2 linked regions of the Spartinivicinus poritis genome follow. The protein of the gene in region 1 binds, or shares a complex with, the protein of each later gene. Links are inferred from orthologs where the notes say so. Each region holds a gene or a part of one and is shown in the gene's direction. Other genes may lie near its edges.

Region 1 (12,161 bases):
GAAAGCCAAGCTTAAGGTTCAGTTAGTTGGCTGCGGCACTATTCTAGAAGAAGTACGCGCTGCTGCTGATATTTTACGTAAAGAATATAAAGTGGAATCTGATATCTGGAGCGCCACTAGCTTCAATGAACTACGTCGCGAAGGACTGGATGCTAAGCGCTGGAACATGCTAAACCCTGATGCAGAACAAAGAGTGCCCTATGTCACTGAGTGTTTTACTAATCGCCAGGGTCCTGTCATTGCTGCAACGGACTACATGAAGTTGTATGCAGATCAGATTCGTGACTTTGTTCCAACTACTTATATCACCCTTGGCACCGACGGTTTTGGTCGCAGTGACTCTAGACAAAAACTGCGTGAATTCTTCGAGGTTGACCGTTACTACATCACTGTTGCTGCCTTACATGCCTTAAAAGAAGAAGGCAAAGTCGATAGCAAAGTGTTAATTGATGCAATGAAGAAGTTCAACATCGATCCAACCAAAACCAATCCACTGTATTGCTAACCAATAGGTGTCAGTAGATTAAAGGGTAAACTATGTCAGAAGAAATCATTAAAGTCCCCGATATTGGTGGTAGCGAAGACGTTGAAATTATCGAAGTATGCGTCCAAGCTGGCGATACAGTTGCAGAAGAAGACTCACTAATTGTGCTTGAGTCTGACAAAGCCACCATGGAAATTCCCTGCCCCAAAGCAGGAACAATCCAAAAGCTATTAGTGCAAGTAGGTGACAAAGTCTCTGAAGGCAGTGAAATTGTGGCCCTGGCCGCAGAAGGTGCTACTGAAGCACCAGCGGAACCTGCTCCTGCTGCAGAAGAAACCGCTACAGCAGAGCCAGCCCCAACACAGCAACCTGCTGCTCAAGCACCAACTGCTTCAGCCATTGAGCCAATTACCGTGCCTGATATTGGCAGTGAAAACGTGCCTGTCATCGAAGTATGCGTAAAAGAAGGTGATGAGATTGCTGAAGAAGACTCAATCATCGTGCTTGAGTCTGATAAAGCCACCATGGAATTTCCTGCTCCTAAAGCAGGTATCGTCAAAAGCCTGAAAGTGAAAGAAGGCGATACGGTTTCCATGGGCGACCTAATCTTAGAGCTGGAAACCACGTCTGCAGCACCACCAGTGGCAGAGCAATCCGCTGCGCCTGCGCCAACAGCTGCGCCAGCTCAAGCACCACAAGCAGCTGCACCACAACCACAAAAATCTGCGACATTAGATAAGCCAAGCCAAAATGTTCATGCTGGTCCAGCCGTTAGAAAACTGGCCCGTGAATTTGGAGTGGATTTGTCACTGGTTAAAGGCTCTGGCCCACGTAGCCGAATTCTTAAAGAAGATGTGCAAGCCTACGTTAGCGAGCAGCTGAAAAAAGCGAAAGCCCAACCTACTGGTGCTACTGGTGGTGCCGGTATTCCTGAAGTGCCAGCCGTTGACTTCTCACAGTTTGGGCCTGTTCGTGAAGAGCCAATGTCACGGCTGCGCAAAGTGGGTGGATTCAACCTGCATCGTGCTTGGTTAAACGTACCTCATGTTACCCAATTTGACGAAGCTGACATCAGCGAACTGGAAGCCTTTAGGCAAGCACAAAAGGCGAAGGGAGTAAAAATGACGCCCCTTCCCTTCTTAGTAAAAGCTTGCGCCCAAGCACTAAGAGCATTACCAAACTTTAATGCGTCACTAAACGCTACTGGTGATGGGCTGGTTTATAAAGACTATGTACATATTGGTATAGCAGTTGATACCCCAGATGGCTTATTAGTACCAGTCATTCGCGATGCTGATAAAAAAGGCTTAGTTGAACTTGCTAAAGAAACCATCGAATTGGCAGGCAAAGCTAAAGAGAAAAAACTATCGCCCGCAGAAATGCAAGGCGCTTGTTTTACAATTTCCAGCTTAGGTAGTATCGGCGGCACCGCCTTTACCCCAATCGTTAATACACCAGAAGTGGGTATTTTAGGGGTTTCCAAATCGTCCATGAAACCGGTTTGGAATGGTAAAGAGTTTGAGCCACGCCTAATGTTGCCTTTATGTTTGTCATACGACCACAGGGCAATCAATGGTGCCGACGCAGCACGCTTTACAGCCATCTTAAGCGATTTATTAGGCGATATACGGCAGTTATTGCTGTAAGCTTGCGAAACGCTTACCCTACAAAAAAGCCCCAACTTTGGGGCTTTTTTAATTTAAAGACAAAATATACACACCCAACAATATAATCTACATACCCACAGCGAAGGATATATTTATTTCCAATCCCAACTTTGAATAGGATGCCCAAACAGTGAACTCCAGACCCCTACTTTAACTCCTGCACTACGCCCCCATGCAGTTAATAATAAGTTATCACCAGCTTCGCTAACTACCCGCTGACCTTCGATTTTCCATTTTTGCCCTTTACCACTATCACAGCTTTTTAATACAGCACGATCACCCCGACTCGCTATATCACTTACCGCTAAACAGTTGCCTGATTTATGCTTTAACCGACCTTGGTCATCATGTTGCCATAGTTGCTTTTTATTAGTGGCACAGTTAGCCAGCTCTGCCTGGTTAGATGTATTAACAGACAAACAATAACCTGTGACTGATTTTAATTGTTTAAAGTCACCTGGATCGGGGTCAGGATCAGAGCCTGCGGTTTTGGCCATTTCCACAGCAAATGATGTAGCCATTTTGGCAAACTTATAAGCATGGTTCGCATTGTTACCAGATTTACTAATGGTATCACCTGTAGTATGTAATGCTTGGTTATGCTTACCAAAAGGTGCTTCTGATGGCATGGTAGCTGGGAAGCCTTGGTTATGCCAAGAGGCATGATCAGAGCAAGCATAGCCACATTGAGTAGTACCAATATTTAATTCAGGTGCATAATAATTTGCGACCTCTTTGAAAAAGTTATTCTGTGCACTATTGGTATAATCAGTAATAATTGCCGCATCAACCGCATCTCCCTGATAGTTGGTCATATCCAATTGCAGCACACCAACCACATTTTTCCCTTGGTTTTTATGAGCTTTAGCAATTTCTTGAGACCCCTTCAAACCTACTTCTTCTGCCGCATACCCCATAAATTTTAAGGTTCTACTAGGCTTGTAGTCATTATTCATTAAAACTCGAATCACTTCTGTAATCGTAGAGATACCTGATGCATTATCGTCAGCCCCTGGTGCACGGGCATTAATTCGATCACTACTGTATTGATTAATTGAGTCTAAGTGCCCACCGACTACAACGATTTCGTCAGCTAATTCATTCCCTTGTATTGTCATCACGACAGAGTCCTGATTCCAACTGTTGTGATTATACAGCTCAACTGATACATCGGATCGGCCCGCACTTAACTCAGCCCATTTGTCACGAATACGTTTTGCAGCATTGACACCAGTACTGCTACGATAATAACGGTTATTATATTCAGACAGTTCGATAATAAAGCTTCTAATTTCAGACTCTTTAATTTGAGGTAATAAAGGATTAATAATACTTTGCTGGTCAATCTTATAATCAATCAATGCTTGAGGCCTATTATCCATAAATGCTTGGATAGAAGCATAAGCCGCTTGCTCATTCTCATGCACCATATAACCACCACACCGCCTAAATTGCTTGTGCATATACATACTTAATAGTGGTAAATGTTTTTCCTGCACTTTAACCAAGCTTACCTTATCATTAGCTAAGTCAAATGATTTTTCATCTTGCATTAAACCTGGCATTTGCTGCTTTAACAAGTCATAACCATCTTTTCCAATAGTTACCCATACCTTTTCATTTGCTTGTGCAAAGCTAGCAAGTGCTAAGGCACTAGCTAAGCCTGTTAGCAATAAAAACTTTTTCATTGGTTCACCTTCCATGTGAAATAGAGTTGATAAAAAGTTAACTGCAATTTTTTATAATTATTATTAAACAAAAGCAACTTACTGATTACACCAGCAAGTCGCTTTGCATAACTAAAATTAAGTGTAGCTGGTTATGCCATTCACGAGAGCTTTTTAGAGATCCCCTTTACTTTTTCCAACTCCATTGCTGGATTGGATGATTGTTAAGAGAAGTCCAAACTCCTACCCTTGCGCCACTACGTGCCCCCCAACTCGTAAGTCGTAAACTTGAATCCTTCGCATTTTGAATAACATTACCATTGAACTGCCAACGCTGATAATCTTGTGAATTACACGAGCTTAAAACTGTTCGGCTCCCACGCTTGGGATTAGCACCTACAGATAGGCATGAATTATTGTCTGATTTAACTTTTAAGTACCCTTTATCATCCAATAACCATTGTTGATTATTTCCATTTTTACAGGATGATACAGTGATTGAGCCTCCTGCTGCAGTCAAACAATAGCCCGTACCCACCTGTAGACTCTTATATTTCCCGGTAGGATCAGGTGGGTCAACCTTACAACTATCACCCAAGCCAACTACTTTAAACGCTGTTTTTACATCAGCAACAGAATACCCTTTTTGCTTTGCTGCTTTCATTACATCACAAGCACCTTGTTCAAAAGTAGAATTTTTCTGCCAAAAAACCTGATTGGCTAATACCATTACATCAAAAGCCTTGCGAACGCCCCAGCCTTTCACTTCTGCTAGTTGATAAAAAGCTTTATTAAAAATACCACTAGAGTGATGCACATCCATTCCACTACGATAATCTTTAATATGCTCAATCGAACCACGATGCTTGCTAGGATTAGGGAAGTTTCGAATTCCTTTACCACTTTTAGTAATATCTGCTCCAACAATCCAGTCTACCTTTCCTCTCATAAAAAACTCAGCAGCTTCACCAGCCATATCAGAAAAAGCTTCGTTCATACCGCCAGATTGATTACGATAAACCAAATTAGAATTAAACTGAGTAAAGCCATGGCTAACCTCATGGGAAACAACATCCAATCCAGTTAAAGGGTAAAAGGTATTACGACCATCACCAAAGGTCATCGAACTGCCATTCCAGAATGCATTCTCATAATTTCTACTGTAATGCACTCTTAATGTTAATTTTGTTTTTAACGGTTTAACTCCATACCAATCGTTATATAGCTTAAATACAACCCCGCCAAAATAATGCGCATCGTTCAGCGGTGAATATGCACCATTAATTTCCTTTACCGTATTTTCAGGGCAGTTAAATCGATGAACAGAGCCACCACTGGTTGCATGATTAAGGTTAATGGTTTTTACGTTAGTATTTTCCATTCGACATTGATCATCGACATCCAAGTGATCAAAATCCTTACCATAATAGTATTTACCTGTATTTCTATTACCGCCTGGTCCTGTTGCTTTTTTTCCATGAGCCAAACCTTCCCAGTGATCAATAACTTCTCCCGTGTGAGCATCAATTATAAAAAAAGGCCGGGATGGAAAGCCTAAAGCATCTGTATAGTATGAAACCTCATAAACCAACTTAGGCTCATCATCTTCAAGATAGATAAATAATGCCTGTTGTTGATTTTCAAGCTTTAATGCTGATAAATGGCTGACTCCCATATACTGCTTTGCAATAAACTTTATTTGAGATTCATCTAAGTTGGGACGTAAGCTTAACGATAGGTCATCCAGGCCTATCACTTGAAAACCAGAAAAACGCTCATAAGCTCCATTTGCAGAACGAATTAATGTAAGGGTTAGCCCCCAAATTGGAATGTTATGATATTGTTGTTGGAAACGACTAATCGACTTTCCTGATTTAAGTAAAACCTGATTTACCAGCTCTACTCGTTCATTATTGGACATACCTAAAATAGTGGTAATCTGCTGACTTTGTGATAGGTTAATTGCTTTATTTAATTCGAAATTTGTTAAATCAACTTTTTCAATTGCAGCGTTTGCATTAGCTGCTAATACACTTATTGCGATAGTACTGATATGAAAAAACCTATAAAAACTCAAGCTATCCATATGTCACTCCTTAACATATTTTAGTTGACAGATAGTTTGAATTTTAGCCTGTCACTATAAAGTCACTGTCGCGATAGTTTTCCCATGAGACCACCCTCATAAAAAATACCAAACAGAAATCACAAAAAAACCCACCTTCATAATTTAGTCATAAAAAAAGCGGCTATTAGCCGCTTTTTTTATGCTATTAATACAACTTTTATTTCACAACTTTTATATTATCAATATTAAACTCTACACCTCGGTCTGGGCCAATAACCACCAGTTTAGCATCAACAAACTGGGAACCTTTGGCATTAAGCGTACCAGATAAAGTAAACCACTGACTATGAGTCACTACTTTACGAGCAATACGATGCCAGTAGTTACGACGAGGGTTGTTTTTGTCTGTATACAGCAGGTATAGAGAAACTGGTTGAGCTGTACCACGATAATTATCCAGCTTCACATCGGCTGACACTTGATAAGACTTGTTCGCTTCAACATGCCCCGTAACATCCACACCAGGTCCATAATACCAAGCATTACGATTATAACTTCTTAGGCTATAACGACCTTTAGATGCATGGTAGCTTGTTCTATAAAAGCCGCTATCTAAGCTAATTGCCTCATAATTCCAATTTTCAAAGCTTTCTTCAAATGCAATTGGATTATTGGGTGTTACTGGCTTGGTAACTTCTACCAGCTTAAATTCATCAATAATAAAGTCACGATTTGCTTGTGGACCGTAAGCAAATAATTTTAATTTCTCAACAACGGCCCTTGACGTTAATTTGAACTTTTTCTTTAGTGTGGTGAACTCTTTATTAGTAACAGAAGCATCCGCTAAATACTGAAAGCTCTGGCCACCATTAATTTCAAGGGTAATTTGTGCATCATCCCGAATGGTATATCGATCATCACCAACCAGTTTGATTTTTGCACTTACTTCATACTCATAGCCCTTTTTAACTTTATCAGTCACATCCTGCATAGGGCCCGAGTAAAAATATGGTCTATTTCTAACCTGTAGTCGATAATCTTGGCCACAGCTAGTTACTTTAGAAATTTGCTCTAGGTACCCCCCATGCCTAAACATAGACCAATCACTTATTTCGTTAAAATCTCCTTGCGATAATAAATTTTTCTCCATATGAGACTTTTTACAAAGTTCTGGAGTGGTTGGCTGAGCACCGCCCGTGCCAGTCTCACCATTACCAGAACCTGGGTTGGTTTCTGGGGTAGTTTCACCTGGATCAGTCTCTAATGGATGCTTTGTTGGCATAAACTCAGAAATTTGCTTAGCTAATTCATTTAGATTTTCTGAAGAGTCTGCACCATTGTATGACGTTTTTTCCACACCACATGCACGTCCATTACATTTATACAGGCTTGGGTTGGAAAATTGCTGCAGGCCAGTTGCTCTAAATACATAAGGATACGCCATAACTGTAGTGAAGTTACCCTGTTCACCATAGCCACGCCCCCACTTATATACACCACCCACACTCTTTTGTTTTAATGAATGGCCTAGCCCCATATTATGACCCAACTCATGGACAAAGGTATTATAACCACAGTCAACACCTACTAAGTTATAAGCTTGGGAGCTAGCACCATAATAGAATTTTCCTTCTGAGTTATATCGAGAAACATAACCTTGTGGCACATAGCCTATCCCACAAGTTATATAACCATCATTAGTGCGCTCTGCTAAATTAACTAATGTAACTATATCAGCACCGTGCTCTTTTCTTAACTTTTGTACATAGCTATCTGCACGAAACCCATCTAAATTATAGCCATTTACAGTTTGATAATAATTAGTTTTGAGTTTCTCAGAATGCACCAAACGCAATTGTAGATTAACATTACTATTGGCATATGCTTTATTCGCGTACGATATATAAGACGTAATTCGTGCATCAATATCACGCCCTTTATAAGTTTTAGTTGCAGCATCAGTATATAAAACCATTACATCAACTACAGTTTTTTGAGTATTTGCATATGCTGCATTTATAGACATAACAGCTGCAGTTAATAAGCTACTGCTAGCAAGGACAAATTTACCAAATGCTTTCATCAGGTGACTCTCCCTTGTATGAGGTGTAAAGTGTTGTCTATTAATTAACGCTCTTGCGGCGCTTGTAATTTCCCGCTAGATGCTACTGGAGGCTCATCAACAGCAGCTTTAATATTATTTTCATTTATTATTTGAGTTTCGCCTGAGCCATTATCCACAACGGCAGAATAAATGCCTTCACGAGTGGAAATAGTTATGTGAGTTTGAACCTTCCCTCTAGTCACAATGACGTTTTCTGTAGGATCTCCATCCACGATAACGCCTGTCCACACATGAACACCATTGAACGAATTTGCTGTATCAGTCAGTTTGGTAATAAATGATTTATTTAACTCTGGAATAGGAAACTCAAGTACCTGACCGACCTGAATCTGTTCAATATAAGATGGATCGACTTGTAGGTGATCAACAGGAATGTCGAATTTATCAACCGATTGTTGCTGCCCAGTTTCTTGCCAAAATACTACAGGTGTTCCATCTAGTTTCGGCAGTTGTGGCTTTTTCTTTGGTACAGGCAAGTTACTTGACTCAACCAATTCTTCTGATTTAGCAGTATTTTCAGCTTTATCAAGATTTTTGCTTAAGCCTTGCTGACTAATATTATTACTGACTTGATCAGCGGTGACTTGCTGGTCATTATTTTGAGTAACCCATAAGCCAACAGCAATACCTGCAACAGCACATAATGAGCCTGCAGCAAGCTTCCAAGACATCAAATTCAGTCTCCCCATGGTTATAAGTAATAGAATATGTTGCTAAGTGCTGGTTTTCTTGTGCTTTTTTGATAAACAACAAGAGTTGCTATATTTTTTCTCCCTTTACTAATAATCGCGTTAAAGGAAGTCACTAGTGGTACATACTAACTAGGTTATACAACAACTAACGTGTGGCGAATTATAATGTCGAGATTGATTTGAAAAAGAGACCCAGCTCACAAAAAATCGATTTAAAGGATCGCGAAACAAGAATAATTCAACAACTCAATAACCATAAAATGACTAGTCAGTTTCAGAATTAAAGAGGACGAAAGTGCGATAAGCCCAAAGAGATAAGTGCCCAAATAAATAACAAAAAAAGGGCTAATTTAATAAAGCAGAGAGTTTATTTTTTATTCTAGTTTCCCATCTACTTATCTTCAATAGGTCAACACGGGAGAGAGTAATATTTTTCTCAGGAGGATGGTCAAGCCCTGCTAACACAGGTACTGGCAATGTGTCAATAATAGCATTAATATTGTCAAAATTATTATCACTTATAACATCTATAACCCAAGCAGATACTTTTTTGCTTTTTATCATATCAAGTGAGGTCGGTGTTTCTGATAGCCTAACTACCTCAACCTGATAACCAAGCTGATTAACCAAATTAGTAAGCACAGCCTGGCTTCTATCAGAATCAATTATCAACCCAACAACGGGGCCTAGTTCTACTTTTTCAATACACAGCACTTTCTGAATAGTAGTTACGAACTCACGACTAACAACAGGTACTGAAATACATGCTTGAGCCCCCAAGCTGATTGCCATTTTCCCTAAATAGCGGTCATTCCACTCATTAATCACTATGATGGGTATACTTGAAGCAACAGGGTCACTTCTTAACAGCTGTATAAGTGATAAACAAGTAATACCCTGCAAGTCAGCACTGATTAAAATAACATTTGGCAAAAAGCGCTTTACCATCACAGCAGCCATTAACGGCTCATTACAAACCAGCGCATCCATGGCAAGACGGCAAACCATATTATCAAGCAGTTTCGATGTATTTCCTGAATGCCCAATTAATAATCCTTTAAGTGCAATATTAGAACTCCAATGTTGCTTAGTTGAGCAAAGTGTTAGCTCGCCATGGTCAGCATTAGCGTTCATACATAGTAAACCTTAAACTGCAGGATATTAACGTTTGGAGTAAATAGTTAGTAGACAAGCAAACGTGGTTTAATTTGTAGATATATATTTTCAAGAAAAATATATAAGCACTTACTTTTATACTATGCAGAAGAGTCTGTTAATTATGACATCCATAATTTAGTTATAAACTAATGCCATTATCTACCAGACATGCCATAGTCATTCTTACCAAAGTAATCTATCTTACCAGCTATCTATTCGGCCAATTAGTTACTTGGCCAGTAAATTTAACTACTTACATTGCCTTTGTGAGTTAGCATTAGACTACATAATTCTTACTATTAAAATCTGCTAATCTGCATTCTTAGACTCTGATCAATAATTTAGAGCCGACCAATTATTTATTGATCACTAAAAATAAAAAGTGACTCGCACTCCCATAGCCAAAGCGAGTAGCTTTTAGAGTCACCCCCTAAGAAGCGAGCTAAATAATGCTCTCTCTTATATTCAGCAAGCGTTACAACAGCAAGCTTCGAAGAGCTTAGAAAATATATAGGGAGCAGAGCTGAGGCTGGGTGAAATAGTAGTTATCGAATTATTCACGAAGTGTATAGGTGGGAAAGTTAAGCAAACACAGTTATATCTATTTACAGCAACTTAACTACAAGATATTTTTTAATGTTAAGCTCTAATCAGGTTAATGAAGTAAGACCTTAACTCTGAGTAATCAGAAGGCCTTCTCTCTAGCATATAACTAGAATGTAGGCCTAATCATGATTAACTGACAACTCTATAACATGCTGATCAGAGGGTTGAGCATTAGCCTTATAGTCGTCAGCATTCTCAGCATTAGTGCCCAAAATGAAGGCAGCGCATACAGCTGTCAGCATGATGGCACAGGCTTTCAATAGGTTTTTATCAAACATATTTGCCACCTCAATCAATATATAAATAAATATCTACCTTGTAACTGGGCTTGATTATAGAAGTCTACTTAATAAAAAAAAGAGAACCTACGCACAAGATTCAATCCCAGCTGTCAAAAAAATTATCACTTGTGGCCTTGGTCTCTTTGCTTTTTTGCGTGATTACACATTGTTACAAATAGGTAATAACGCTTATCTATAGGTGTCTACTCACAACAAACTAGTACCAAACCCCACAACTATCAAAACTTAACAGGTGTATCACTATTTGACACTATTTTTTCTTTACACTGATGTCATCAATGAAGAAGTCATTACCTGGCTCAGGGCCAAACAGATACAGGTGAATAAATTTAACATTGCCTTTTGCCTGGAAGCTCAAATCCCCCGAGACCTTAGTCCACTGCTGACCAACTGGTAACTTAGCTGTTTTAACTCTATGCCAGTGGTAGCCCTCATCATCCACATAAAAAAGCTGGATATCAATCAGCTGCTCTTTTGCCTGATCAGCTGCCTGCCTGGCACTCAAGTTAAATTGGTATTGCTTACCACTTTCTAACAAGCCTTTTACATCCAAAGCAGGCCCTGAATACCAGTGACTTCTCCCTGACACTTTCAAGCTGTACTGACCAGTTTCAGCTACTTCTTTTGAGCGAGAGACCTGATCAACTCCAAAGAAAGGAATCCAGCCATGTAAACCTAGTTCAAAGTCATGATTGAACACGTCTGTATTTGGTTTAGGGGGCTCTCCACCGACTTGGGCCAGCTTAACTTCATCAACATTCAGCGCATACTCAGCTTTAGGACCAAACAATAACACCTGAACCTTTTTCAATTCACCTAATGCTTGAATTTTAAACTTATTTTTCACCAAGCTCATTTCATTACTGGTAATAGATTTATTGACTAAATACTGGTAATGAACACCCACTTCATCAGTTATTTTTAGAGCTATTCGGGCCATGCCTCTAATTTGCTGCTTGGAATCTATCTGCATTTTTGCTGATATTTCGTATTCAGTATCAAGCTTTACTTTTTCCGTAATATCTTGAATAACGCCATCATAAAATGCCTTACGATTTTTAATGGATAAAATATTATCTTTACCACAAGATTTTTGTTTCTCAACTTTTTCTAAGCTCACGTTACTGTTGTGGAAAGACTTCCAAGGATTGAGACTGTTAAAGTCACCTTCTACAATCAGGTTATTAGCCATATGAGGTTTCTTACAAAGATCTGTGTTTGGTTTATCATCATCACCTGGATCTGGGTTATCGTCTCCACCAGGACAATCTGGCCCACCAGAGCCACCATCAGGCTTATCATTAGATTTAATAATTGCAGACACAATATTTGAATAGTCAGAGTCGCCCATCTCATTAACAGCTTTTACTCGATAATCATAATGCTTATCCA
Region 2 (12,188 bases), on another replicon or contig:
TGGTCGTATTTACCAATCAACCACTAACGCGCTTATTAATACCGGGGATGGTGTGGGTATGTCATTGCGTGCTGGTGTGCCTGCTCAAGATATGGAAATGTGGCAGTTCCACCCAACCGGTATTGCTGGAGCCGGTGTGCTGGTGACTGAAGGCTGCCGTGGTGAAGGTGGCTACTTAATCAATAGCGAAGGTGAACGCTTCATGGAGCGTTATGCCCCGAATGCAAAAGACTTGGCTGGTCGTGATGTAGTGGCTCGTTCAATGATTTTAGAAATTCTGGAAGGCCGTGGCTGTGGTCCAAATAAAGACCACGTACTGTTAAAGTTAGATCACTTGGGTGACGAAACCCTGAATTTACGTCTGCCTGGTATTTTAGAGTTATCCCGTACCTTTGCCCATGTTGATCCAGTTAAACAGCCAATTCCGGTGGTCCCAACCTGTCACTATATGATGGGAGGTGTGGCGACGAATGTGGGTGGTCAGGCGATTGCTCAAGATAAGAAAGGCAAAGACATGGTTGTTGAAGGTCTTTATGCCTGTGGTGAAGTGGCTTGTGTTTCAGTACACGGCGCTAACCGTTTAGGTGGTAATTCACTGCTTGACTTAGTGGTATTTGGTCGTGCGGCTGGTTTACAAATTGAGCAGTCATTGCGTGAAGGCTTTGACTCAATGGATGCCAGTGATACTGATATTGAAGCAGCGATGTCCCGTTTGAATCGCTTAAATACATCAAAAGGCGGTGAAAAAGTCGCTGAAGTGCGTGCTGAATTACAAAAGACCATGCAGCTTTATTTTGGTGTATTCCGCGAAGGCAAGAGTATGCAAAAAGGCATTAAAATACTCGAGGAAATTGGCGAGCGGATTCAAAATACCCATTTAGAAGACAAGTCATCTGCATTTAATACGGCACGTATTGAAGCACTTGAGTTGGAAAACCTTTATGAAGTAGCCTTTGCTACAGCGATGGCGGCTGAAGAGCGCAAAGAAAGTCGTGGTGCTCACGCCAGAGATGACTATCCAGATCGGGATGATAAAAACTGGTTAAAACACTCTATGTATTTCCCATTAGAGAAACGGATTGGTAAGCGAGACGTTAATTTCTCGCCGAAGACAGTTGATGCGTTTCCACCAAAAGCACGTAAATACTAAGGGGGAGATCATGTTAGTCAGTATCTATCGTTATAATCCTGAAACCGATAAAACCCCTTACATGCAGGATGTGACCATTGATCTTCCTGAAGGTAAGGATTTAATGGTGCTGGATGTATTGGGTTTGTTGAAAGAAAAGGACCCATCGTTAGCTTACCGTCGTTCCTGCCGTGAAGGCGTATGTGGCTCTGATGGCATGAATATGAATGGCACTAATGGGTTGGCGTGTATTACCCCTGTATCAGAGGCCACTAAAGGTAGCAATAAACTGATTTTGCGGCCATTACCTGGGTTACCGGTGGTACGTGACCTGGTAGTGGATATGAGTCAATTCTATAAGCAGTATGAGAAAATTAAACCTTATCTGCTGAATGATGAACCAGCACCAGCAATTGAACGGTTGCAAATGCCTGAAGACAGAGAAAAATTAGACGGCTTGTATGAGTGTATTTTATGTGCCTGCTGTTCTACTTCCTGCCCTTCATTTTGGTGGAACCCTGATAAGTTTGTTGGTCCTGCTGGTTTATTGCAAGCTTATCGTTTTCTTGCAGATAGTCGTGATACGCACACTGAAGAGCGGCTTGCAGAATTAGACGACCCTTTTAGTGTATTCCGTTGCCGGGGTATAATGAATTGTGTCAATGTTTGCCCTAAGGGGCTTAACCCAACTCGCGCCATTGGCCACATTAGGCAAATGCTGTTAAAGAGTGGGACTTAGTAATAGTAATTTCAGGTGTTTCAGTTCATACTGTGCACCTGTTTTTGTAGGGCATTTAAACAGGTAGGTCAAGTTATTTACAGTAGGATATTTTTTCTGCCTGTGAATATCTGACAAAATAATCAAAAGGGAGGGTGCAGGCCCTTTTAATTATTTTGGTTAGATGTACTTATACTAAATGCTTTTGGTAATAGGTATAAAACCCAAAGCGTCAGTTGGTTGAGTATTTCCGACAGGTGCCCTACATGCAAGGTTAACTGTATTGCAGTGCATAATGCACTTATAAATGTACTTGTAAGAATGTGCTTATATAGAGTGCGTTTATAAGAGCGTCTTTTTAAAGATAGGCTTTTAAAAAGGTGCTTTGAATTTTATGTATTGTCATGCAACTGAATAGCCGGAGCTGGTAGATTGTGTTTAATTTTCGTTTAAATACAACTGCCGTAATGCCCCGGTTTTTGTGTGAGTGTTAGAACCGAAATATAACGAGTCTGTTTGTCGGCCTATCTGGTAAAGCAGCTTAAGCTTATTTGGTCAACAAGTAATAAGCTGTTTAGCCCTAGATAAAAGCAGTTTTGCTTGATCGGGGGTGAAAACCTGACAAAACTTGCCGGATAGCTGTCTTACTCATGGGGTAATAAGAATGCAAGAAGGTGTCATGCACCAGATGTGGCGGACGGCGCATATATCTGGTGGCAATGCAGCTTATGTAGAAGAGTTATACGAGCAATTTTTGCGTGATCCAAATGCCATCCCAGAAGAGTGGCGTGATTATTTTGAAAAATTGCCACAAATTGAAGGCGTCAGTGCTCAAGATGTTTCGCATGCAACAATTCGAGAACACTTCCAGCTACTAGCCAAACAACGATCTACCTCCCATGTAATGGCACCGGTTTCCGTTACTTCTGAACATGAGAAAAAACAAGTTCAGGTAATGGAGTTGATTGAGTCATTCCGTCAACGGGGTCACCAGAATTCCAAGCTTGACCCCCTAAATCTTCAGCAGCGTCAGCAAGTCCCAGATTTAACTTTGGAACATCATGGGCTTAATCAAGCTGATTTAGACACCGTATTTCAAACAGTTTCCCTCTCTTTCGGTAAAGACGAAGCCACTCTTAAAGAGATCTGGCAAGGTTTAAAAAACACTTACTGCTCTACCATTGGTGCTGAGTTTATGCACATAGTGGATTCAGAAGAGCGTCGCTGGTTTGAGCAGCGCTTAGAGTCCAATCGAGCCCATCCAACGATTAGCAAAGAATCCAAACTGCATTTATTAGAGCGACTATCAGCTGCAGAAGGCTTAGAAAAATATTTAGGCACTAAATACCCAGGGACTAAACGCTTTGGTCTGGAAGGGGGCGAAAGCTTAGTGCCAATGGTTGATGAACTCATTCAACGGGCCGGCTCCTATGGTGCCAAAGAAATGGTTATTGGCATGGCCCATCGGGGTCGCTTGAATTTATTAGTGAATATCCTGGGTAAAAACCCCGCTGATTTATTTGATGAGTTTGAAGGGAAAAAACTCCAGGATGAAGGCTCAGGTGATGTGAAATACCATCAAGGCTTTTCATCTAATGTGATGACGCCTGGTGGTGAAATTCACTTGGCGATGGCATTTAACCCATCTCACCTGGAAATTGTTTCACCTGTCGTTGAAGGTTCGGTAAGGGCGCGTCAAGATCGTCGTAATGATGTTAATCGTGATTTAGTGGTACCTATTAATCTTCATGGTGATGCAGCATTTGCTGGTCAGGGTGTGGTAATGGAAACCCTGCAAATGTCGCAAACCCGGGCTTATAAGACAGGCGGTACCATCCATATTATTGTTAACAACCAGGTTGGTTTTACCACCAGTCGTCAGGATGATGCCCGCTCAACAGAATATTGCACTGATGTCGCTAAAATCGTTGAGGCGCCAATTCTGCATGTGAACGGCGATGATCCAGAAGCCGTATTATTTGTCACTCGTCTGGCTTTAGACTACCGGATGCAGTTTAAAAAAGATGTGGTCATTGACCTGGTTTGTTATCGCCGTCGTGGCCACAATGAGGCGGATGAGCCTTCTGGTACACAGCCGTTGATGTACCAAGTTATTAAAAGTCAACCAACCACGCGTACTTTGTATGCAGAGCGCCTGATTAAAGAAGGGACGTTGACTGCCGAAGAGGACAAGCAGATATTCGAAGGCTATCGCACCGCATTGGATAATGGCCAGCATGTTGTGAAAAGCCTGGTAAAAGAGCCTAACAAAGAGCTGTTTGTTGATTGGGCACCCTATATCGGTCATGAGTGGACTGCAAAACATGACACTCGGGTTGATGTTAATGTACTGCAAGAGTTGGCTAATAAATTACACGATATTCCTGACGGGGTTGTTGTTCAGCGCCAGGTAGGGAAAATCATTGAAGACCGCCGCAAAATGGCAGCGGGTGCTTTACCCATCAACTGGGGTTTTGCGGAAACTATGGCTTATGCCACGCTATTGCATCAGGACAATCCCATTCGGATTACGGGTCAGGATGTAGGTCGTGGTACTTTCTCTCACCGTCATGCGGTATTGCATAATCAAAAAGACGGTGAAGCTTATATTCCACTAAAAAATCTTGCCGAAGATCAGCCAGCCTTTGATATTTATGATTCATTCTTATCAGAAGAAGCGGTGCTGGCATTTGAGTATGGCTATGCAACCACTACCCCAAATGCACTAGTCATTTGGGAAGCACAATTTGGTGATTTTGCTAATGGTGCTCAGGTGGTTATTGATCAATTTATTACCAGTGGTGAGCACAAATGGGGACGATTGTGTGGGTTAACCATGCTCTTGCCCCATGGTTATGAAGGACAGGGTCCTGAGCACTCATCAGCTCGGTTAGAACGTTATTTGCAGTTATGTGCGGAACATAATGTACAGGTTTGTGTACCCACAACCCCTGCACAAGTGTTCCATATGCTTAGACGACAAGTGTTGCGTCCGCTGCGTAAACCGCTGATTGCTTTAACACCCAAAAGTTTGCTTCGCCATAAACTTGCTGTTTCAACCTTAGAAGAACTGGCAGAAGGTAGCTTCCATACGGTATTACCAGAAGTGGATGATATTGAGCCAGCTAACGTTAAGCGTTTAATTATGTGTAGTGGTAAGGTTTATTACGACTTACTGCAAAAGCGTCGTGCAGAAAATCTTAACGATGCAGCAATTATACGTATTGAACAACTTTACCCATTCCCCCACGAAGATTTGGAAGCTGTGTTTGCACAGTACCCAAATTTAGAGCGTGTGGTGTGGTGTCAGGAAGAGCCTATGAACCAGGGGGCTTGGTACTCTAGCCAGCATCATATGCGCCGGGTGATAGCAGAACATCCTAACAAGCAGCTGTATTTAGAATATGCAGGTCGGGAAGCCTCTGCAGCCCCTGCCTGTGGCTATATGTCAGTGCATGTGGAAGAGCAGCAAAAGCTGGTAGATGACGCTTTCACTATTTAATGATTGAAGGGCGTGTAACAGCGCCTTATTTAAAGATTGGGTAACAAGCAGTAAACATTAAAGGTTTTTAAGGAAACAACATGGCCACTGAAATAAAAGCACCTACTTTCCCTGAATCGGTTGCTGACGGCACCGTCGCCACTTGGCACAAAAAAGTGGGAGAAGCCTGCAGCCGCGACGAATTATTAGTAGATATTGAAACTGATAAAGTGGTTTTAGAAGTCGTTGCACCTGCTGATGGTGTGTTAAAAGAAATTGTCGCTGCTGAAGGCGATGTGGTTGAAAGTGAAGCGATTATTGGCGTATTTGAAGAAGGCGCTGCCGCATCTGCAGCGCCAGCCGCAGAAACTGCACCGGCTGCAGAAGCAGCAGTACCAGCCGCTAGTCAGGTAGCCGAAGGTGACGCTATTTTAAGCCCAGCTGCTCGTCGAATTGCTGATGAACATGGCCTTGACCCCAGTGCAATTAAAGGCACAGGTAAAGGTGGTCGAGTCACTAAAGAAGATGCGTTAGCGCATGCTAAGCAAGCAGGGCAGTCAGCGCCAGCCGCTGCGCCTCAACCAGCCGCGGCACAAGCACCGGTTGCTAGTGGTGGCCCTCGTGAAGAAAAACGCGTACCCATGAGCCGTTTACGTGCGCGTGTAGCAGAGCGTTTAGTCCAAGCCCAGCAAACTGCAGCGATGTTAACAACGTTTAACGAAGTTAACATGAAGCCTATTATGGACTTGCGCAACAAGTACAAAGATGTGTTTGAAAAGTCGCATAATGGCACTCGCTTAGGTTTTATGTCATTTTTCGTCAAGGCTGCCGTGGAAGCGCTGAAGCGTTATCCAGCCGTAAATGCCTCTATTGACGGTAATGATATTGTTTACCACGGCTATCAAGATGTCGGTGTCGCTGTTTCGTCTGATCGTGGTCTGGTCGTGCCTGTCTTACGTAATGCTGAAAATATGGGGCTGGCTGAAGTTGAAGCGAAAATTCGTGAGTATGGCTTAAAAGCGCGCGATGGCAAGCTATCGATTGATGAAATGACTGGTGGTACTTTCACTATTTCTAACGGCGGTGTATTTGGTTCACTTATTTCTACCCCTATTTTGAACCCACCACAAACTGCTATTTTAGGCATGCACAAAATTCAAGAGCGGCCAATGGCAGTGAATGGCAAAGTAGAAATACTACCGATGATGTACTTAGCCCTGTCTTATGACCATCGTTTACTTGATGGTAAAGAAGCAGTGACTTTCTTAGTCGCTATCAAGGAAATGCTGGAAGATCCTGCTCGTATTTTACTGGAAATCTAAGCACCTAATTTATTCTCAGAATAATGAGGTTGCTGCATCGCTCTTTTAACTAATTAAATGCAGCAACCTCCAGGTTTATTTGCCAAGCGCAAAATTGATTTAGGACATTGAACATGGCTCAAAAATTTGATGTTGTGGTAGTTGGTGCAGGCCCTGCTGGTTATGTTGCTGCTATTCGTGCTGCACAATTGGGTTTAAAAACGGCTTGTATTGAAAAGTGGATTGGTAAAGACGGTAAAGTGGCTTTAGGCGGCACTTGCCTTAATGTCGGCTGTATTCCTTCAAAAGCCTTATTAGATAGTTCCCATAAATACGAAGAAGCAAAAGACCATTTTAAAGTGCATGGCATCAGTGTAGGCAACGTTGATATTGATGTCCCTGCCATGATTAAGCGTAAAGACCAGATTGTTAAAAATTTAACGGGTGGTGTCGCAGGTTTATTTAAAGCTAATGGCGTCACGGCTTACGAAGGTGCTGGTAAAGTACTGGCAGGTAAGCAAGTGGAAGTGACTAAGCATGACGGCAGTGTTGAGCTATTGAATGCTGAAAATATTATTATTGCTACCGGTTCTAGTCCAATTGAAATTCCACCAACGCCATTAACGGAAGGGTTAATTGTTGACTCAACAGGTGCCCTAGAATTCCAAGAAGTGCCTAAACGTTTAGGTGTCATTGGTGCAGGTGTAATTGGTTTAGAGTTAGGTAGTGTTTGGGGCCGATTGGGTGCTGAAGTGATCGTACTTGAAGCGATGGATACCTTCTTGGCTGCAGCTGACCAGCAAATTGCCAAAGAAGCGGCCAAGATTTTCAAAAAGCAAAAGCTAGACATTCGCTTAAACTGCCGAGTAACAGGCTCTGAAGTTCGTGGTAAAGAAGTCGCGGTTAAATACACTGATGAGAAAGGCGAAGAGTGCGAAGAAATTTTCGATAAAGTCATCGTTGCCGTAGGCCGTCGTCCTTACACTGAAAATCTGTTAGCAGATGACTCTGGTGTTAAGATGGACGAGCGCGGCTTTATTTTTGTTGACGACCAGTGTCGTACAGAAGTGCCTGGTGTTTATGCAGTGGGTGACGTAGTGCGTGGTCCAATGTTAGCCCATAAAGGCTCAGAAGAGGGCATTATGGTAGCTGAATTAATTGCTGGCCAGGCTGCTCAAATGAACTACGATTTAATTCCTTCTGTTATTTATACTCACCCAGAAGTGGCTTGGGTCGGTAAAACTGAAGAAGAAGTGAAAGCGTCTGGCGAACCCTACAAAGTGGGTACTTTCCCATTTGCTGCCAGTGGTCGTGCGATGGCTGCTAACGATACAGCAGGTACCGTGAAAGTGATTGCCCACGAAAAAACTGATCGTATCTTAGGCGTTCACGTTGTTGGACCAAGCGCAGCTGAGCTGGTGCAACAGGGTGCTATTGCTATGGAGTTCGGCTCTAGTGCAGAGGACTTGGGCTTAACTGTATTCTCACATCCAACCTTATCTGAAGCATTGCATGAAGCTGCATTAGCGGTTGATGGCCATGCTATTCACATCGCCAATAAAAAGCGTCGTAAGTAATTAGGTTTGGTAGCTCGGTTTTCATAAAGCCAAGCTGCCTTTTTGCTATAGCAATGCGAATTTAGGCTACTCTAAATGTCGATTGCTATAGTTTTTAATGGGGTTAACAGAGCTTTAGCATTTACATTATGTAAATGACATAGAGTACTGTTGATTGAGTTAAGTGCAACTCGAATTACAGCACAACAAACGGTAGAAGAAGCATGAATCTTCATGAGTATCAGGCGAAGCAATTATTTGCTGAGTATGGCCTGCCTGTCTCCAAAGGCTATGCGGTAGATACCCCCGAAGCAGCTGCTGAAGCCGCTGATAAAATCGGTGGTGACAAGTGGGTGGTGAAAGCGCAAGTTCACGCAGGTGGACGCGGTAAAGCCGGCGGCGTTAAGCTGGTTAGCTCTAAAGACGAAGTAAAAGCCTTTGCAGCTAATTGGTTAGGTAAGAACTTAGTCACTTACCAAACAGACGAAAAAGGCCAGCCAGTCAGTAAAATTTTGGTTGAGTCTTGCACTGATATTGATCAGGAACTGTATTTAGGCGCAGTAGTTGACCGCTCAACTCGCCGTATTGTTTTCATGGCTTCCACTGAAGGTGGCGTAGAGATTGAGAAAGTTGCTGAAGAAACCCCAGAAAAAATTCTGAAGGCAATTATTGACCCATTAGTGGGTGCGCAGCCTTATCAAGCCCGTGAAATTGCTTTCCAATTGGGTTTAAATCCAGCCCAAATTAAGCAGTTCACCAAAATCTTTTTAGGCTTGGCGAAACTATTCCAAGACTACGATTTAGCGCTGCTTGAAATTAACCCGCTGGTTATTACCTCTGAAGGTAACCTGCACTGCTTAGATGGCAAAATTAATATCGATGGTAATGCTATGTACCGTCAGCCTAAGCTAAAAGAAATGCACGACCCTTCACAGGAAGATGCCCGTGAAGCCCATGCCGCTTCTTGGGAGCTTAACTATGTTGCATTAGATGGCAACATTGGTTGTATGGTTAATGGTGCTGGTCTGGCGATGGGTACCATGGACATCGTTAAACTACACGGTGGAGCCCCAGCTAACTTCCTAGACGTGGGTGGTGGTGCTACTGAAGAGCGGGTTGCTGAAGCATTCAAAATTATCTTGTCTGACGATAATGTAAAAGCGGTTTTAGTGAATATTTTTGGCGGTATTGTACGTTGTGACCTGATCGCTGACGGTATTATTGGCGCAGTTAAAGATGTTGGTGTCAGCGTGCCAGTTGTCGTGCGCCTTGAAGGTAACAATGCTGAGTTAGGTGCTAAGCGCCTGGCTGAGAGTGGCCTGGATATTATTGCTGCTACCAGCCTGACCGATGCTGCTCAGCAAGTAGTTAAAGCCGCGGAGGGTAAATAATAATGAGTATCTTAATTAATAAAGGCACTAAAGTTATTTGCCAAGGTTTTACAGGTTCTCAGGGGACTTTCCACTCAGAACAAGCCATTGAATACGGCACTAACATGGTTGGTGGAGTGACTCCTGGTAAAGGTGGTCAAACTCACTTAGGCCTGCCTGTTTTCAATACCGTTAAAGAAGCCGTTGAGCAAACGGGAGCAGAAGCTTCTGTTATTTATGTACCAGCGCCTTTCTGTAAAGACTCTATTTTGGAAGCGGCTAATGCTGGGATCAAACTGATCGTTTGTATTACTGAAGGTATTCCAACGTTAGATATGTTGGATGCCAAAGTAAAATGCGACGAGTTAGGTGCACGCTTAATCGGCCCTAACTGCCCAGGTGTCATCACTCCGGGTGAATGTAAGATCGGTATTATGCCAGGTCATATTCATAAGCCAGGTAAAGTGGGTATTGTTTCTCGCTCTGGTACTTTGACTTATGAAGCGGTTAAACAAACTACTGATCATGGCTTTGGTCAATCTACTTGTGTCGGTATTGGTGGTGATCCAATCCCAGGCAGCAACTTTATCGACATTTTAGAAATGTTCGAAAAAGACCCACAAACTGAAGCGATTGTGATGATTGGTGAAATCGGTGGTACCGCTGAAGAAGAAGCGGCTGCCTACATTAAAGCCAATGTTACTAAGCCAGTGGTTTCTTACATTGCAGGTGTCACTGCACCTCCAGGAAAGCGGATGGGCCACGCTGGTGCGATCATTTCTGGTGGTAAAGGTACCGCTGACGAGAAGTTTGCTGCATTAGAAGATGCTGGCGTTAAAACCGTTCGCAGCTTGGCTGAGATTGGGGATGCATTAGCAGAACTCACTGGCTGGAAATAAATACGCTTCACGAATGCACTTTAGGGGGTGTTGTCTGCACAACTCACCCTAGTCACCTATGTATTATAGGCTCCTAGGGCTTCGTTGTTTGACGGCCTACCCTAAAGCACCTTCGTTTTGCGTATTGATTTAAGCACAATCATAAAAAAAGCAGTCTTTTTAGGCTGCTTTTTTTGTGGCTGTAATGAATAGATGTTATTTCTTTTAATGATATTATTTTTAGATAAATAAACTAATTAAAGCTAAAATTTGAAGTGAAATTCTGTAAATCTGTCGCTATACTGAGCAAATAGTCCTGCATACCCTTCGCCGGGTATGTATAAACTTTCTAAATAAAATCGCTGCAAGCCAATGGATGCCCCGCATCCGCTTTGTAGCAGTATGCAAATAATTTATACCTAAAAAGGGTATAACGAAGTAGTAACCATTATAACGATAGGGGGTCTGTTGCTATGTTAATTGGTGTACCTAAAGAGATTAAAAACCACGAATATCGGGTTGGTCTGACACCGGCAGCGGTTAAAGAATTAGTTAACCATAACCACCAAGTGTTTATTGAAACCACAGCTGGTGATGGCGTTGGTTTTTCTGATGCTGATTATCAAGCAGTAGGCGCTACTATCCTGGATACAGCAGAAGCTGTATTTGAAAAAGCAGAAATGATTGTGAAGGTGAAAGAACCTCAAGCAGTCGAAAGAAAGCGTTTGACTGAAAAACATACGTTATTTACTTACCTTCACTTGGCTCCTGATGTACCACAAACAGAAGACTTAATTGCTTCTGGCGCTACTTGCATTGCCTATGAAACCGTGACTGATGCGGCTGGACGTTTACCTCTGTTAGCACCAATGTCTGAGGTGGCTGGACGGATGTCTATTCAAGCGGGTGCTCACTGTTTAGAAAAGTACCGCGGTGGTCGTGGTGTTTTATTAGCTGGTGTACCGGGTGTAGAGCCTGCCAAGGTTGTTGTATTGGGTGGTGGTGTTGTTGGTAAGAATGCTACTGCTATGGCGGTTGGCTTGGGCGCTGATGTCGTAGTTCTGGATAAGTCAGTTGATGTATTACGTCAGTTGGATCTGGTGTATGGCAATCGAATTAAAACGGTTTATTCAACTGAGCAAGCGATTACTGATCATGTATTGAGTGCTGACCTGGTGATTGGTGGTATTTTGATTCCTGGTGCTGCAGCACCTAAGTTGATTACTCGCGAACACATTAAAGCCATGAAACCTGGTGCGGCGATTGTTGATGTTGCGATTGACCAAGGTGGCTGTGTGGAAACGTCCAAGCCAACGACCCATGCTGATCCAATTTATATTGTGGACGATATAGTCCATTACTGTGTGGCTAATATGCCAGGTGCAGTGGCTCGTACATCAACAATGGCTTTAAACAATGCCACCTTACCTTTCGTCATTGAACTGGCTAATAAAGGTGCCAAGCAAGCGATGGCAGAAAATCCTCACTTATTGAATGGCTTGAATGTTTGTCGTGGCAAGGTGACTTGTGAAAGCGTTTCAGTGGCCCAAGGGTTAGGCTATGTGCCTGCTTCTGAAATGCTGAGTGTTTTATAGATAGACTTTTCGATTTCCGGTTGTTTGTTACCCCGACTTGCCGCAACGTTTGTTGCGGCTTTTTTTTGCCTTTTATTTTTTTATTGTTGGTAGTTTGCCTGCAATAAGACTGCAATAGTTAATGGTTACTTTTCTTGTCGTTGGGATTTCTGCTTATTTA

What was found.
Region 2: the proteins of aceF (region 1) and lpdA are in contact, whole or in part, in a crystal structure (PDB 1EBD), measured with the Geobacillus stearothermophilus proteins. The link is inferred for Spartinivicinus poritis from one-to-one orthologs. Residues at the interface, in WP_033016211.1 of Geobacillus stearothermophilus: Ile130, Ala131, Met132, Pro133, Arg136, Arg140, Glu141, Asn155, Arg157; in WP_049624544.1 of Geobacillus stearothermophilus: Pro340, Ser341, Asp344, Tyr345, Arg403, Asp406, Val408, Glu431, Ala432, Gly433, Asp438.

The regions. Positions count from the first base shown.
Region 1 is NZ_JAPMOU010000007.1:159,200-171,360, forward strand. What follows is about bases 1-2,833. They hold aceF (dihydrolipoyllysine-residue acetyltransferase), read left to right. Parts: upstream 1-537; coding sequence 538-2,130; downstream 2,131-2,833. Other genes in these bases: aceE (pyruvate dehydrogenase (acetyl-transferring), homodimeric type), read left to right, coding at 1-505; ORQ98_RS08155 (M20/M25/M40 family metallo-hydrolase), read right to left, coding at 2,244-2,833. Outside these bases: more of ORQ98_RS08155, read right to left, coding at 2,834-3,839; ORQ98_RS08160 (M4 family metallopeptidase), read right to left, coding at 4,006-5,904; biofilm-associated metzincin protease Mep72, read right to left, coding at 6,104-7,969; biofilm-associated metzincin protease inhibitor BamI, read right to left, coding at 8,014-8,682; ORQ98_RS08175 (PleD family two-component system response regulator), read right to left, coding at 9,049-9,837; ORQ98_RS08180 (hypothetical protein), read right to left, coding at 10,587-10,745; ORQ98_RS08185 (carbohydrate binding domain-containing protein), read right to left, coding at 11,020-12,161.
Region 2 is NZ_JAPMOU010000003.1:281,085-293,272, reverse strand. Bases 6,125-8,984 are described here. They hold lpdA (dihydrolipoyl dehydrogenase), read left to right. Parts: upstream 6,125-6,763; coding sequence 6,764-8,206; downstream 8,207-8,984. Other genes in these bases: sucC (ADP-forming succinate--CoA ligase subunit beta), read left to right, coding at 8,410-8,984; odhB (2-oxoglutarate dehydrogenase complex dihydrolipoyllysine-residue succinyltransferase), read left to right, coding at 6,125-6,650. In the rest of the region: sdhA (succinate dehydrogenase flavoprotein subunit), read left to right, coding at 1-1,150; ORQ98_RS04305 (succinate dehydrogenase iron-sulfur subunit), read left to right, coding at 1,161-1,868; ORQ98_RS04300 (2-oxoglutarate dehydrogenase E1 component), read left to right, coding at 2,512-5,349; more of odhB, read left to right, coding at 5,430-6,124; more of sucC, read left to right, coding at 8,985-9,576; sucD (succinate--CoA ligase subunit alpha), read left to right, coding at 9,579-10,454; ald (alanine dehydrogenase), read left to right, coding at 10,907-12,028. UniProt on the Escherichia coli protein: Lipoamide dehydrogenase is a component of the glycine cleavage system as well as of the alpha-ketoacid dehydrogenase complexes.